One region of the Pseudoalteromonas sp. P1-13-1a genome, then DNA from elsewhere that is predicted to be linked to it. Evidence: predicted binding sites of a transcription regulator. Region 1 holds the regulator's gene; the other holds the start of a gene.

Region 1 (8,332 bases):
GTTATCGCGCTAGGAGTTAAAAATGATAGAAGTATATGCTCCGGCGTCTATAGGTAATTTTGCAGTGGGCTTTGATGCACTAGGCGCAGCGCTTGCGCCTATTGATGGCAGTTTATTAGGTGACGTGGCCGTAGTAAGCGCCGCTCAAAGTGATGAGTTTGTTTGCTCAGGCGAATACGCGCATAAGTTACCAAGCGATGCGAGCGAAAACCTAGCATATCAGTGTTTAGTGCATTTTAGAGCGCACGTGGCGCCAGATATGCCAAGTGTAAAATTAGAACTTAAAAAGAACTTACCAATTGGCTCAGGGCTAGGTTCGAGTGCGTGCTCGGTGGTCGCAACCTTTGCAGCGCTTGATAAGTTTGCTCAAACCAATTTAAGTCAAGTTGAGCTTATTGAGTTAATGGCTGATTTTGAAGCGATAGTCAGTGGTGGGCGTCATTACGACAACATCACCCCGTGTTATTTAGGGGGCTTACAGATTACAGGCGATTTAATTCCTGATAAGTCAATTGCTTTACCAGTTGATGAAAACTGGTACTACGTAGCGGCGTTCCCTGGTTTTTCGCTTAATACCGCAAAGGCACGCTCGGTATTACCAAAAGAGTTAAGTATGCATGCGGGGGTTGAGTTTGCTCAGCGTTTATCGGCATTTAGCAGTTTGTTATTAACGCAGCGTTTTGATGATGCACTAAGCATTATGCAAGACGATATTGCAGAGCCGTACCGGGCGCCTTTAATTGCCGGCTTCAGTGAGGCAAAAGCGAACCTTCCAGCATTAGGCGCTGAAGTTGTCAGTATTTCAGGTGCAGGCCCTACGTTATTTACAGTGTGTAAAACATTAGAAGCGGCTGAAAAATGTGCGCAGTGGTTAGCGCAAAACTATATAAATGAGCAGGGCTTTTGCCACATTTGTAAATTAGATAACGACGGCACGCGTCAATTAACAGTTTTATAGGATAGGCATTTATGCAATTACATAATTTAAAAGAAAATTCTCAAAAAGTGTCGTTTGTTGAAGCGGTAAAAACAGGGCTTGGGCGCAATCAGGGGGTATTTTTCCCTGAAAGCTTAGCGCCACTAACAGATGTAGATACGTTATTAGATATGGATTTTGTTACCCGCAGTAGCAAAATTTTATCGCACCTTATTGGCGATGAACTGCCCGCTGATACTGTTGCTCAAATGGTAAAAAATGCGTTTAACTTCCCCGTAAAATTGGTAGAGGTTGAAGACAATAACTATTGTTTAGAGCTTTTTCACGGTCCTACGCTTGCGTTTAAAGACTTTGGTGGACGCTTTATGGCTGAGTGTTTAGCACAGTTTAACAAAGGCGAAAAAGTCACGATTTTAACGGCAACCTCTGGCGATACTGGCGCTGCTGTAGCGCATGCGTTTTACAACAAGCCAAATATAGATGTGGTTATTCTATACCCTAAAGGCAAAATTTCGCTTGCTCAGCAAAAGCTATTTACTACGCTTGGTGACAACATTCATTGTTACGCAGTTGATGGCAGTTTTGATGATTGCCAAGAGCTAGTTAAAAAGTCGTTTTTAGATGACGAAGTTAAATCTACACTGGGTCTTAATTCAGCTAACTCAATCAACATTAGCCGCCTAGTGGCACAAGTATGTTATTACTTTGAGGCCATTGCACAGCTACCAAAAGAAAAGCGTGCTACCGCGCATATTTCAGTCCCTAGTGGTAACTTTGGTAATGTATGTGCCGCCATGATTGGTGCTGTAATTGGTTTGCCAGTAGGTAAACTAAGCGCAACGACTAACCAAAACGATACCGTGCCACGCTACATGCTTGATAAAAATTGGGCGCCAAATGCCACGCTTGAGTCGCTTTCAAATGCGATGGATGTGAGCAAACCAAACAACTGGCCACGTGTGCAAACAATGTTAGATAATAACTGGTTTAGCTACGATAATTTTTACTCAACCAGCGTGAGCGAAGAAAATACGCAAGCAGTGATGAAAAATATTCAACAAACTGGTTATGTTGCAGAGCCGCATACCGCCATTGCATACCAAGGTCTTGTAGAGAATAAAGCACCCGGCGCAGCAGGTATCTTTTTAGCAACTGCTCACCCTGCTAAGTTTAAAGATAGCGTAGAAGAGATCCTAAATATTGAACTTGATATGCCAAAACCACTTAGCGACGCACTTGCTAAACCTTGTTTAGCAAGCGACATTAACCCTGATTATGAAGCGTTACGCACTGAAATACTTGCTAAGTTAGGCTAACTAGCTTAGCGTTAAAAAAGCGGCCTTGGCCGCTTTTTTTTGTATTTTGAACGCGCTGAATAAAGTATTTATCATTAACTAATTAAATGTAAAAAATAAAAATCATTTAAATTATTAATGCATTTATAAAAAAATATCATCTTAAAAACGCTGTGAAATAGATTCAATCCCTGTTTAAATATCCTCAACTTAAGAGCGTAGGCAAAGAGTCGTTTAAAGCGTACAATAAAGCCTCTAAAAAACACCATACACGTTGCCCTAGGAGACCCCAATGTTAGAACGTAGCATGAATATTTCGGATTTTGATCCAGAGTTATTTGACGCGATAAACAAAGAAACTGCTCGCCAAGAAGAGCACATTGAATTAATCGCATCAGAAAACTACTGTAGCCCACGCGTACTAGAAGCACAGGGTTCACAGCTTACAAACAAATACGCAGAAGGTTACCCGGGTAAACGTTACTATGGCGGTTGTGAGCACGTAGACGTTGTTGAACAGCTTGCAATTGATCGTGCTAACGAGCTATTTGGTTCTGACTATGCAAACGTTCAGCCACATGCGGGTTCTCAAGCAAATGCAGCTGTTTTCTTAGCATTATTAGAAGCGGGCGACACTGTACTTGGTATGAGCTTAGCTCATGGTGGTCACTTAACGCACGGTTCACACGTAAGCTTCTCAGGTAAGCTATACAATGCAATCCAGTACGGGCTAGACGAAGCAACTGGCGAAATTGACTACGCACAGGTAGAAGCGCTAGCACTTGAGCACAAACCAAAAATGATTATTGGTGGTTTTTCTGCGTACTCAGGTATTGTTGATTGGGCTAAATTCCGTGAGATTGCTGATAAAGTAGGTGCTTACTTATTCGTTGATATGGCTCACGTTGCTGGTTTAATTGCGGCGGGTGTTTACCCAAGCCCAGTACCTCACGCGCATGTTGTAACAACAACAACACACAAAACATTAGCAGGCCCTCGTGGTGGTTTAATTATTTCTGCATGTGGCGACGAAGCAATTTACAAAAAGCTTAACAGCGCTGTGTTCCCAGGTGGCCAAGGTGGTCCTTTATGTCACATTATTGCTGCAAAAGCCGTGGCATTTAAAGAAGCACTACAACCAGAATTTAAAACGTACCAAGCACAGGTAGTTAAAAATGCCCAAGCTATGGTTGCTGTTATGCAAGAGCGCGGTTACAAAATCGTATCTGATAAAACAGAAAACCACTTATTCTTACTTGATTTAATCGATAAAGATATCACAGGTAAAGATGCAGATGCAGCGCTTGGTAATGCAAATATTACCGTGAACAAAAACTCTGTACCAAACGATCCACGTTCACCGTTTGTTACTTCAGGTTTACGTATTGGTTCACCTGCAATTACGCGTCGTGGCTTTAAAGAAGCTGAATCGAAAGAACTTGCTGGCTGGATTTGTGACGTATTAGACAACATCAACGATGAGTCTGTACAAGCGCAAGTTAAAGAAAAAGTTAAAGCTATTTGTGCAAAATTACCTGTATACGCTTAATTGCATAAGCAGCAGTAATTTAGAGCACAACAAGGGGCCTGTTTACCTTTCGAGATTTAATTTGCAGTAGTATGTTTGGTTTTTAGGCAAGGCAGAGTCTATGTAGTGTGGTTACTCCACACAAATAGGCGATAACGCAGCATAAATGCCAAACATGCACTGCCCTCGGGTTCGTCCTAGGGGCGATTTACTCTTTGTTGCCTACATGGATGTAGGTAAGGGGCGTGAGCAGGACGCGGAAGCTTTGCTCGGTTTTTACTTAGCCCACTAGGTTACAAACCTCGCGCCGCGATCAAATCACCCCTAGATAGAACAAATTTAATCCTGAAAGGCCAACAGGCCCTATTTTTTTGCTAAGATAAAAGGCCGCTAAATAGCGGCCTTTTTTGTTTTAAAACGGAAGTACCGAGTTATGCATTGCCCATTTTGTACCGCAAAAGATACTAAAGTTATTGATTCTCGCCTAGTCGGCGGAGGCCACCAAGTTCGCCGTCGTCGTGAATGTAACGAGTGTCACGAGCGATTTACTACCTTTGAAGGCGCCGAGTTAGTTATGCCACGTGTAATTAAACAAGATGGCAGCCGAGAACCCTTTAATGAAGATAAACTACTCAATGGCCTTAATCGCGCCCTAGAAAAACGCCCTGTTAGTACAGAGCAAGTGGATGAAGTGGTTAATATTATTAAATCGCAGTTGCGTGCTACCGGCGAGCGAGAAATATCAAGTCACCTTGTGGGTGAGTGCATAATGGAGGCGCTTAAAAAGCTGGATAAAGTAGCCTATGTGCGGTTTGCCTCTGTGTATCGCTCGTTTGAAGATATACGCGAATTTGGTGAAGAAATTGCCCGTTTAGGGGAGTAATAATGCAAAACCAAACAACCTTTACCGCGCAAGATGAAACGTACATGGCACGTGCCATCGAGCTTGCAAAAAAAGGGCGATTTACAACCACCCCCAATCCTAATGTAGGGTGTGTTTTAGTTAAAGATAACCACATAATTGGTGAAGGGTTTCATCAATTAGCTGGGCAGGGACATGCTGAGGTTAATGCCCTTGCTGTAGCAGGTGAAAACGCAAAAGGCGCGACAGCGTATGTTACGCTTGAACCGTGTAGCCATTACGGACGCACTCCGCCGTGTGCAGAGGGTTTAAAAGCCGCAGGTGTAGTAAAAGTTATTGCGGCTATGGTCGACACCAACCCACAAGTAGCAGGTAAAGGGCTTAAAATACTTAGCGATGCCGGTATTGAGGTTGCATTTGGGCTTTTAGAGCAGCAAGCGCGCGCACTTAATTTAGGTTTTTTTAAGCGTATGGAGCAGGGGCTTCCATATGTTACGTGTAAAATGGCGGCCAGCATTGATGGTAAAACCGCGCTAAAAAATGGCCAAAGTAAGTGGATCACCGGCAGCGCTGCTCGACAAGATGTACAACTACATCGAGCACAAAGCTGCGCTATTTTAACGGGCGCCGATACGGTTATTACGGATGATGCTAAGCTCAATGTGAGGTTAAGCGAGTTGCCACAGGCTTTGCCTACTGAATTACCCCTACGCCAACCGGTGCGTGTTATAATTGACTCACAAAATAGGCTTACACCAGAGCTGGCAGTATTTAATATTGAAAGTGAAATAATAATTTTTACTACCAAGGTTGATAAATCAACGCAGTGGCCGCATTTTGTAAGGCATATAGAAGTGCCACAGCAAAATAACAAAGTTAATTTAACGTCTGTTTTAGCGTACCTTGCTAAGCTGCAATTTAATCATGTTTATTTAGAAGCGGGTGCTACACTTGCCGGTAAAATGACAGAGCTTAATTTAATAGACGAATATATATTTTATCTAGCGCCTAAACTAATGGGGTGCGATGCAAAAAGCTTAGTTAATTTTGCACCGCTAACAGATATGCAAAACACCGTTAATTTGACGTTTAAAGAGTGTGTGAAAATAGGCGATGATTTACGTATAACCGCCACAAAACACATTCCAACCACTTAATTAAAAGAGTAGGGCTATGTTTACTGGAATAATTGAAGCCACAGGCAAAATTGCGCTATTACAAAAAAAACAAGGCGATTTAGCCATTCGCATTCAAAGCGCTAACCTTGATATGAGCGATGTAAAGCTAGGTGATAGTATTGCCACTAATGGCGTATGCTTAACCGTAGTAGATAAGCACATTGATGGCTTTAGTGCCGACTTATCAAATGAAACTATCAGCCTCACTGGGTTTGCAAATTACAATATTGGCCAAACAGTTAATCTAGAAAAAGCCATGCAGCCGGTTTCGCGTTTAGGGGGGCACTTGGTCTCTGGTCATGTTGATGGCATTGCCACCATTACCGCTATTACGAGTAATGCGCGCGCAACAGAGTACTGGTTAAGCACAGATGAAAATTTAATGAAGTACATTCCTTATAAAGGGTCTGTATGTATAGATGGTATAAGCCTGACAGTAAACGCTGTCCAAGGTAATGAATTTAAATTAACCATAGTGCCGCACACAAGCGAGCAAACTACCATTGCTGATTTTAAAGTGGGCACACGCGTTAATTTAGAAGTTGACCAAATTGCACGTTATTTAGAGCGCCTTATTAAAGGGGCTGAGCAGCCAACGGGCTCAGACATTTCAATGAGCTTACTAGCTAAAGCTGGTTTTGTTAAATAACGACACTGATAACTTACACGAGCAAATTTATGAACTTACACAGCGCACAAGAAATCATCGACGACATTAAAGCCGGTAAAATGGTTATTTTAATGGATGACGAAGACAGAGAAAACGAAGGTGATTTAATCATTGCAGCAGAGCACATTAGCGCCGAAGCAATTAACTTTATGGCCACTCATGGCCGTGGCTTAATTTGTTTAACTATGACGCAAGAGCGTTGTGAGCAACTTGATTTACCGTTAATGGTTAAAAACAATGGCGCAGCGTTTTCTACTAACTTTACTATGTCGATTGAAGCTGCCAAAGGCGTAACAACAGGTATATCAGCAGCCGATAGAGCACGTACAGTTCAAGCGGCAATTGCAAAGGGTGCTGTACCAAGTGATATTGTACAACCTGGGCATATTTTTCCTATTATGGCACAACCAGGTGGCGTGTTAACGCGCGCAGGCCACACCGAAGCCGGGTGTGATTTAGCACGTTTAGCCGGCCTTGAAGCCTCATCAGTTATTGTAGAAATTCTCAATGCCGATGGCACTATGGCGCGCCGCCCCGATTTAGAAATATTTGCTAAAGAGCACGGTATTAAAATTGGCACAATTGCAGATTTAATTGAGTACCGAAACCTTAACGAAACCACCATAGAGCAAGTGGCTAAGTGTAAATTACCCACTGAGCACGGTGAGTTTGATTTAGTAACCTATAAAGATACGATTGACGGCCAACTGCACTACGTATTGCTAAAAGGCGAAATTAAAGAGCAAGAACCAACGCTTGTGCGCGTGCACTTACAAAGTACCTTTAACGACATTTTGCTTTCAGACAGAAGTGCGGACCGTAGTTGGGGGCTTTCTGATGCAATGGCTTACATTGCAGAAAATAACGGTGCACTGGTTATTTTAGGTAAACAAGAAAGCACCGAAGAGCTAGAGGCCACAGTAAAAGCATTTGCTGCTGCCGATGCTGGCGAAAATGTTACGCCGCGTAAATTTAAAGGTACATCGCGTACCGTTGGTGTGGGCTCGCAAATACTGGCTGATTTAGGTATTAAGCAAATGCGCTTAATGAGTCGCCCTAAAAAGTACCATGCACTTTCGGGCTTTCATTTAGAAGTGGTTGATTACGTTGAGCCACAATAAGGGCTCAGCTTTTAACTAGTCTATTTTTTTATTTTTATGGTATGATGCGCAGCAATTTTTGCGCAATCGCAACCGCTTGAACATATTTTTAGGGTTATCAAATGAAAATTATTGAAGGTAATAAGTACGCTCCAGGCAAAAAATTCGCTATTGTTATTTCTCGTTTTAACGATTTTATTGGTAGCAGCCTACTAGAAGGTGCTGTTGATGAGCTAAAGCGTACTGGTGGCGTAGCCGATGATGACATTACCGTTGTGTATGTACCCGGTGCAGTAGAGTTACCTTTAGCGGCAAAACGCATTGCGGCAAAAAAAGAGTATGATGCAATCATCGCATTAGGCGTAGTGATCAGAGGTGGTACACCACACTTTGACCTCGTTGCTGGCGAATCTAACAAAGGCCTTGCAAATGTATCGCTTGAGTATGATATCCCGGTTGCATTTGGCGTATTAACCACAGAAAGCATTGAACAAGCAATTGAACGCGCTGGTACCAAAATGGGTAACAAAGGCGGCGAAGCGGCATTAGGCGCGCTTGAAATGGTTAATGTGTTAGATAAAATTTAAGTTTAAGGAATTTTTGTGAAACCAGCAGCAAGACGTAAAGCACGTATCTTAGCACTTCAAGCCGTTTATTCTTGGCAATTAAGTGGCAATTTAATTGCCGATATCGAACAACAAATGTTGATCGAAAACGACGTGACTAAAATTGATGTTGAATACTTTAAAGATTTAGCGCGTG
Region 2 (8,332 bases), on a different contig from region 1:
TCGCCGTGTGGGTGGTATTTACCAATTACATCACCGACCACACGGGCCGATTTTTTGTAAGGCTTATTCCAGTCATTACTAAGCTCGTTCATTGCAAACAAAACGCGGCGGTGAACAGGTTTTAAACCATCACGTACGTCTGGTAATGCACGTCCTACGATTACACTCATTGCATAATCTAGGTAGGAGTTTTTTAACTCGTCTTCAATATTGACTGGCAGAATTTCATTGGCGAGATCAGTCATTTGATATCACATTCCTTCAGTATCAGCTCTTTGCAACCCGGTATTGGGTGCCAAGAGTATTTGTTATTATTTCTAAGCGACCATGCTATCACAATTAATTTTAATTTACAGGCGCAAAACTTTGCGATTTATCAATTTAGGCCTATATAATGGCCTCAGATTGACGAGGAAGTATTTTATGACCGAACATCAAAATGTAGATAACGCAGAAATAGCAAAATTTGAAGCCATTGCTGAGCGATGGTGGGACCAAGACGGAGAGTTTAAACCTCTTCACGAAATTAACCCATTACGATTAGACTTTGTAGCTAACAAAAGCCAAGGTTTATTTGAAAAAGAAACACTCGATGTAGGTTGTGGTGGCGGTATACTTAGTGAAAGCATGGCGCGCATGGGGGCAAACGTAACCGGTATAGACATGGGCCAAGAGCCACTCACCGTAGCCAAACTACACAGCCTAGAAACGGGTGTAAATGTTGACTATATAAAAGTACCTGCAGAGGAGTTTGCAAACCAGTACCCTGCTCGCTTTGATGTAATAACTTGCATGGAAATGCTTGAGCACGTCCCTGATCCTGCCTCTATAATTCGTGCAGTAGCAAAGCTTGCCAAGCCCGGCGCTGATGTATTTTTCTCAACTCTTAATAAAACGCCTAAAGCATACTTGTTTGCTATTGTAGGTGCTGAAAAGCTATTGAAAATGGTGCCCGAAGGCACACACGACCACAACAAATTTATCAAACCTGCACAACTAATTGCATGGGCTGAGCAAGCAGGCTTAAAAGTACGCGCCAGTGCAGGTCTTAGCTATAACCCGCTTTCTAAGCAATATTCATTAAATACAGATGTAAGTGTTAATTATATACTTCACTTTGAGAAGTTAGCGTAATGGCTAGCTCTTCTACTCCAGTAACTCCTTTTGAGTACGATGCTTTTTTATTTGATTTAGATGGCACTTTACTTGATACAGCTGATGATTTAGGTGCAGCATTGAATGCTGTGCTTAAAAGTGAAGGTGTTGCACAAGTTACACCTGAGGCGTACCGAAAAGCTGCTTCTAATGGTGCAGGTGCATTACTTGAGCTCGGCTTTAAAGAACAATGGGCCACGCAACCTCAAGCACAGCGGATAAAACAGCTAGTGAGTTACTATAGCCAAAACCTAGCTAATCACACACGTTGCTTTGAAGGTATAGAATCATTACTCATAGCCCTTGAAAACCAAGCTACAAAATGGGGGATAATGACCAATAAACCTGGGTTTTTAACCGACCCTTTAGTGGCAGCTATCCCCGCATTAAAAAATGCACATGTGGTGATCAGTGGCGATACACTTACCGAAGCAAAACCGTCTCCTTTACCCTTATTACACTGTACAAAACTGATGAACGTTGATCCTAAGCGTTGTTTATATGTAGGTGATGCACAACGTGATATACAAGCGGGTAAAGCTGCAGGTATGCATACCGCTACAGCGCTTTGGGGCTATATACCAAGTATTGAGGAGGCGTTGCGCTGGGAAGCCGACTTTAATTGGCGCAGCCCTATTGATGCTTTTAACCATATATAGTGCCATTAGCTCTATTAAACACTATATATTGTGATCGTGTTAGTTTTTATGCACAGCTTGATGATAAAAAAAGCAGTCAAAATTTATTTTCAAAATGCGCAAATTTAGCTGATCATTAGTTGATTTTTACCTATTTCAACTTAAATGATTGTTCAAAGGTGAGTGACTACTAACACAACTGCTTTATCCCAAAGTTATCCACAAATAGGGGCAATTATGTCCCTTGCAAATCAACTCAGACCACACTATCTTGTGATCTCTAAATTGAACAACACCAGATATTGTGGCCAAATGTTATTCAATTAAATTCGCCCATACGGTGAAACTTATAATAAATGAATACGTACCTTGCTTTAGCGAGGTATAAAACATTGGTCAAAATACTCAATTCCCAAGGAATACAGGCAAAGCTATGAACCAACAGTTATCTGTAAGCAAGCGTGACGGGCGTAAAGAGCCGCTAGATCTTGATAAGATCCATCGCGTTATTGAATGGGCCGCCGAAGGTTTAAACAACGTATCGGTTTCACAGGTTGAATTAAAGTCGCACATTCAATTTTACGACGGTATTCGTACAAAAGACATTCACGAAACCATCATTAAAGCAGCAGCCGATCAAATTTCAAAAGAGTCGCCTGACTACCAGTATTTAGCTGCCCGCTTAGCTGTATTCCACTTACGTAAAAAAGCGTATGGCCAGTTTGAGCCTCCACGTTTATTTGACCATGTTACAAAAATGGTTGAAGACAAACGCTACGATGCTCACTTACTTGTTGATTACACAGAGCAAGAGCTTGACGAGCTAGATGCGTATCTTGATCATTCGCGCGATCTTAACTTTAGCTACGCAGCCGTAAAGCAACTTGAAGGTAAATACCTGGTACAAAACCGCGTAACAGGTGAAATTTACGAAAGTGCTCAGTTTTTATATATTTTAGTGGCTGCGAGTTTATTTTCTGACTACCCGCGCGAAACACGTATTGATTACATCAAGCGTTTTTACGATGCTGTATCAACGTTTAAAATCTCTTTGCCTACACCCATTATGTCGGGTGTACGTACCCCTACTCGCCAATTTAGCTCATGTGTACTTATTGAATGTGGCGATAGCCTTGATTCAATCAATGCTACATCATCTGCGATTGTTAAATACGTATCACAACGTGCGGGTATTGGTATTAACGCCGGCCGTATTCGTGCGTTAGGCAGCCATATTCGTAACGGTGAAGCGTACCACACTGGTTGTATCCCTTTTTATAAGCACTTTCAAACAGCTGTTAAAAGCTGCTCGCAAGGTGGCGTTCGTGGCGGTGCAGCAACCTTATTCTATCCGCTTTGGCATTTAGAAGTAGAAAACCTGCTTGTACTTAAAAATAACCGTGGTGTTGATGATAACCGTGTTCGTCATTTAGATTACGGCGTACAGTTTAATAAGCTAATGTATTCTCGTTTAATTAAAGACGACTACATTACGTTATTTAGCCCATCAGATGTGCCTGGCCTTTACGATGCATTCTTTGAAGACCAAGACGAGTTTGATGCGTTATACGTAAAATACGAGCAAGACGAGTCTATTCGTAAAAAGCGTATCAAAGCGATTGAGCTTTTCTCAATGTTCGCACAAGAGCGAGCTAGTACAGGTCGTATTTATTTACAAAACGTGGATCACTGTAACACTCACAGCCCGTTTATTTCTAAAGTTGCGCCAATTCGCCAATCTAACTTATGTTTAGAAATTGCATTGCCAACTAAGCCGTTAAATAACGTAAACGACGAAGAAGGCGAAATTGCCCTTTGTACGCTATCGGCATTTAACTTAGGTGCTATTGAATCGCTTGATGAACTGGAAGAGCTTGCGGAACTTGCAGTTCGTGCTCTTGATAATCTACTTGATTTCCAAGACTACCCAGTACCGGCTGCACGTAATGCCACAATGGGCCGCCGCACATTAGGAATAGGTGTAATTAACTACGCTTACTACTTAGCTAAAAATGGTAAACGCTACTCAGATGGCAGTGCTAATGCACTGACTCATAAAACGTTTGAAGCAATTCAATATTACTTAATGAAAGCATCAAACGAGCTTGCTAAAGAGCGTGGCGCGTGTCCTAAGTTTAACGAAACAACGTACTCTCAAGGTATTATGCCAACGGATACATACAAACGTGACTTAGATAAAATTTGTGATGAGCCACTGCACTTAGATTGGGACTCATTACGTGCCAGCATTAAAGAGCACGGCATGCGTAACTCAACACTTAGCGCATTAATGCCTTCAGAAACATCGTCGCAAATCTCTAACGCGACTAACGGTATTGAGCCACCACGTGGTCACATTAGCGTTAAAGCAAGTAAAGACGGTATTTTAAAACAAGTAGTGCCAGAGTACGAACGCTTAAAAGATAACTACGAGCTGCTGTGGGATATTCCATCAAACGATGGTTACTTACAGTTAGTGGGCATAATGCAAAAGTTTATTGACCAAACTATTTCGGCCAATACAAATTATGATCCAAGTAAGTACGAAGGCGGTAAAGTACCTATGAAAGTCTTATTAAAAGACTTACTGGGTGCCTACAAATTGGGTGTTAAAACACTTTATTACCATAACACCCGCGATGGTGCATCAGATGCACAAGACGATACGCCAGAAGTCGAAGATGACGATTGTGCAGGCGGCGCGTGTAAAATTTAATAGATAAACTTAAAGCGGGCTCTTTGCCCGCTTTGTCCTGATAGTTTTAGTGATAGTTTTTGAGTGATAGACATGTCTTATACTACTTTTAGTCGTAACCATAATGATCAAATGCAAGAGCCAATGTTTTTTGGCCAAACCGTTAACGTTTCGCGTTACGATCAACAAAAATACCCTATTTTTGAAAAATTGATTGAAAAGCAACTTTCGTTTTTTTGGCGTCCAGAAGAAGTAGACGTAAGTAAAGACCGTTTAGATTTTCAAGCGTTACCTGAGCACGAAAAGCACATATTTTTAAGTAACTTAAAATACCAAACGCTGCTTGATAGTGTACAAGGCCGCTCACCAAATGTTGCCCTACTTCCTATTGTGTCTATTCCTGAACTAGAAACATGGATAGAAACCTGGGCATTTAGTGAAACTATTCACAGCCGCTCTTATACCCACATTATTCGTAACGTAACACAGTCACCAGAACTAATTTTTGATGACATTGTAAGTAACGAAAAAATCAGCGAACGTGCTGATGCGGTAACCACCTACTACGACGATTTAATTAATGGCGTGTCGCTTTATAATCTGTATGGGGAAGGCAAGCACGACATTAACGGTCAAACCGTTGTGATTAGCTTATTTGATCTTAAAAAGAAACTTTACCTTGCGATGATGTCGGTAAATATTCTTGAAGCTATTCGTTTTTATGTTAGTTTTGCCTGCTCATTTGCCTTTGCAGAACGTGAATTAATGGAAGGTAACGCTAAAATCATCAAGCTAATCGCTCGTGATGAAGCGCTACACCTTTCGGGTACACAGCATATTTTGAACATTATGCAAGATGGTAAAGACGACCCTGAAATGGCGATTGTCGCTGCGCAGTGCCGTGAAGAAGCCATTAAAATGTTTGTAGAAGCAGCAGAGCAAGAAAAAGAATGGGCAGAATACTTGTTCAAAGATGGCTCAATGATTGGCTTAAATAAACACATCTTGTGTCAATATGTTGAATACATCACTAATGCACGTATGACAGCAATTGGCTTGCCTGCGCAGTTTGAAAACAACAGCAACCCTATTCCATGGATCAACTCTTGGCTTGTGTCTGACAACGTGCAAGTTGCGCCGCAAGAAGCTGAAATTAGCTCATACCTTGTAGGTCAAATCGACTCTCAAGTAGATGCCTCAGAATTTGGTGACTTTGATTTATAATGAGTGACAAACCCACTGCAAGTATAACGCTTGCAGATAACAGCCAGTGTATTGAATTTAGCACTGGCTGCCCTTCTGTTTTACATTGCTTAGAAAACCAAAAAATAGACGTAGCCTATCAGTGCCGCGAAGGCTATTGCGGCGCGTGCAGAGCCACGTTAGTCTCTGGCCAAGTGCAATATAACGAAGAACCTTTAGCGTTTGTACGTGAGGGAGAAATACTGCTGTGCTGCTGTAAACCCAATGGCAATATAAGCATAAACTTAAAATAAAGTTATACCAATGCGCATAATTAAGTATTATTGCAAATGAGTATTACTGCGTCTTATGAATCTGCTTTAGTTCGAACCGATAGTGCCCTGTGATTTTATAATCAAAGAGCATATCGGTTTTTTCAGGACCACGCCCAATATTATGTACAATTAAAGGATTGCCGGTTTGTGTAGAGTACTCATTAACGACCATGCCAATATGAGGAAGATTCCCGGGTAACATCCAAGTTATTATATCACCCGTTTTGTAGTCATTAGGATCACCAGATATTGCTAAATTTAAACCGTGTCTTTTAAAGTAAATTTGTAAATTAGGCACTCTTCGGTGGTCGATATTTTTATCCGGTTTAGTCAGCCCCCAGATTCGTTTAGAGGGGTAAAGCGCAAAGTTATTTTTTATATCTTCATGTACTAATTTTTGTAAATCTACACCTAACTTTCTGTAGCTTCTGATAATAACATCAGTACATACCCCAATGTTACTTGGCACATCTCCCCCTGGGTATGTAATTGAATAATATGCACCATTATAAATAACCGAGTGAGTTGTTCTTTCAATTAAAGCAGCGCTTATATCTTCGGTAAAAATGTTTGCACCACAGGTTGAGGATATAACCGACAATAAATATAGATAATAGCGAATCATATAAAATCCTTTTAAAGCTGTTTAGCTACAGGGTATTTGCAACATGCCTTGGGATGTTAATTCCCTCGCCCGCATGGGTAAAATGTGCATCGAGTTCATAAGCCATCAACTCAAGTGGTGCATTGTGATAACCAAGCTGCTGAATCTCACTCAAGTAACGCTGCATAAATGCTATTGAGCCAAGCTCACCCCACTGTGCTACGTGAACTAATTCATGAAAATGTACACGAAGATTATCTTGCATGTGCGGCAGAACATAATAGGTGTTTTTATAGGTTATGCCTGCAGCGTCCATGTCAATAAAATCGCTCACCCCCATAGAACGTAATTCATCAAAGTCTGGCTTTGGGATTTTATCAACCACAACATAAAAAGAGTTACTCAAAAAATCTAAAGGGTAAAAGTCACTAAATTCATTCTTAAATTGACTGCAGCATACCCTTTGTGATGTGTAATAAGTGTTAGTTTTATCAATCCATTGTTCTATTTTTTTCAGCACATCCTTACTCCAACATTCACTGATGACTACAAGTTTAAGTTTTAATCTTCTTCAATAAGTGACTCAAGCAGCTCGTGTATTTCTGCTTTGAGTTCTTTATCTTCAATTTTATTAGCACTTACCTTGGCACTTTTAAGGCTATTAATCGCCTCATCTTTTTTACCTAGCTCTATTTGTAAAGTGGCCATTGAATAAGCTATCGATGCCATATGATCTTTATTATTTATTGCAATCGACTTTTCTAGCGCTTTCTCGTATGTAGTGAGAGCGTCTTCAAGCTCTTCGGTAAAGTCAGCTAAGGTTTCCCACTGTACAGGGTGATCTTTTGAGGTATTCTCGTTTTCTTCACAAATCGTTTTAAGCCTAGAAAATAATAATTCAAATCTTTTGCGGTCGTTTCTATTTGCAGCCTCCATCAACTGTTCTGCTAAATCATGTACTGCTTTATATACTTTGGTGTTCATCATCAAGAACTATCCTCAACTGGCCGCTAAACTAACTATTTAATTTAGCAAAAATACTATTTATAGGCGTCCTGATCTTATAAGAACGGCTAATTATCTAGGTGTAATGATACATTAATAATAGATAACCGGTTGTAATTAAAAGTGTGGTTTTAAAATTATATATATAAAGTAGCCCACGTTAGTTACAGTGATACACTGAGAAACTTATAAATTCCTAATATACTGGCTAAAAATGAAAGAGTGCAACCAATGTGGCAAATGTTGTATTAAATACGGGGGTGGTGATTTAAGCGCAACTGTACAAGAAATTGAAATGTGGGCACTGTTTAACCCAGAGATTTATCAATATGTTAAAGATGATGAAATTTGGTTCGATCCACATACGCAATTAAGGCTTATCGTTTGCCCCTTTTTAGAAATAGCGCCTAAAAAAGCGCCCTCCCATAAAACAATGTATACCTGTAGCATTTACCTGGATAGACCAGAAGATTGCCGCCAATACCCCAGCTTGGTTTCTGAGATGATACGTGATGAATGCGAAATGATAGAGCCTAAGGATATAAATAACCAGCCTAAAGCGCAGCGTAAACTCAATATAATTATGCTCGATAGCCGCTCTTAAAACAGCTTATCTTATTCGCGTGTTTATTCATCGAAAAAATTAAGCTATAGTATAACATTGTTGATATGTCAAATACGCGGTGTTATATTATATCACAACATAGTAACCGCGAAC

Evidence for each region. Region 1 encodes NrdR, which represses ribonucleotide reductase genes. Its sites were predicted from a motif close to AAACACNANATNTNGTGTTT; they were not measured.
Region 2: nrdA (class 1a ribonucleoside-diphosphate reductase subunit alpha) is a predicted target of NrdR. The motif match lies at 2,084-2,103, and genes of this name have one in related genera.

Annotation. Positions count from the first base shown of each region.
Region 1 is NZ_LKDV01000013.1:89,022-97,353, forward strand. Features, by position in the region: gene thrA (bifunctional aspartate kinase/homoserine dehydrogenase I) at 1-13, shown strand, start outside; gene thrB (homoserine kinase) at 23-958, shown strand; gene thrC (threonine synthase) at 970-2,253, shown strand; gene glyA (serine hydroxymethyltransferase) at 2,525-3,781, shown strand; gene nrdR (transcriptional regulator NrdR) at 4,194-4,643, shown strand; gene ribD (bifunctional diaminohydroxyphosphoribosylaminopyrimidine deaminase/5-amino-6-(5-phosphoribosylamino)uracil reductase RibD) at 4,646-5,779, shown strand; gene AN391_RS10260 (riboflavin synthase) at 5,796-6,449, shown strand; gene ribBA (bifunctional 3,4-dihydroxy-2-butanone-4-phosphate synthase/GTP cyclohydrolase II) at 6,479-7,591, shown strand; gene ribE (6,7-dimethyl-8-ribityllumazine synthase) at 7,693-8,157, shown strand; gene nusB (transcription antitermination factor NusB) at 8,173-8,332, shown strand, end outside.
Region 2 is NZ_LKDV01000024.1:54,031-62,362, forward strand. Features, by position in the region: gene gyrA (DNA topoisomerase (ATP-hydrolyzing) subunit A) at 1-245, opposite strand, end outside; gene ubiG (bifunctional 2-polyprenyl-6-hydroxyphenol methylase/3-demethylubiquinol 3-O-methyltransferase UbiG) at 424-1,134, shown strand; gene AN391_RS14500 (HAD family hydrolase) at 1,134-1,814, shown strand; gene nrdA (class 1a ribonucleoside-diphosphate reductase subunit alpha) at 2,227-4,509, shown strand; gene nrdB (class Ia ribonucleoside-diphosphate reductase subunit beta) at 4,582-5,712, shown strand; gene yfaE (class I ribonucleotide reductase maintenance protein YfaE) at 5,712-5,984, shown strand; gene AN391_RS14520 (DUF1287 domain-containing protein) at 6,028-6,630, opposite strand; gene AN391_RS14525 (hypothetical protein) at 6,656-7,129, opposite strand; gene AN391_RS14530 (hypothetical protein) at 7,171-7,596, opposite strand; gene AN391_RS14535 (YkgJ family cysteine cluster protein) at 7,829-8,218, shown strand.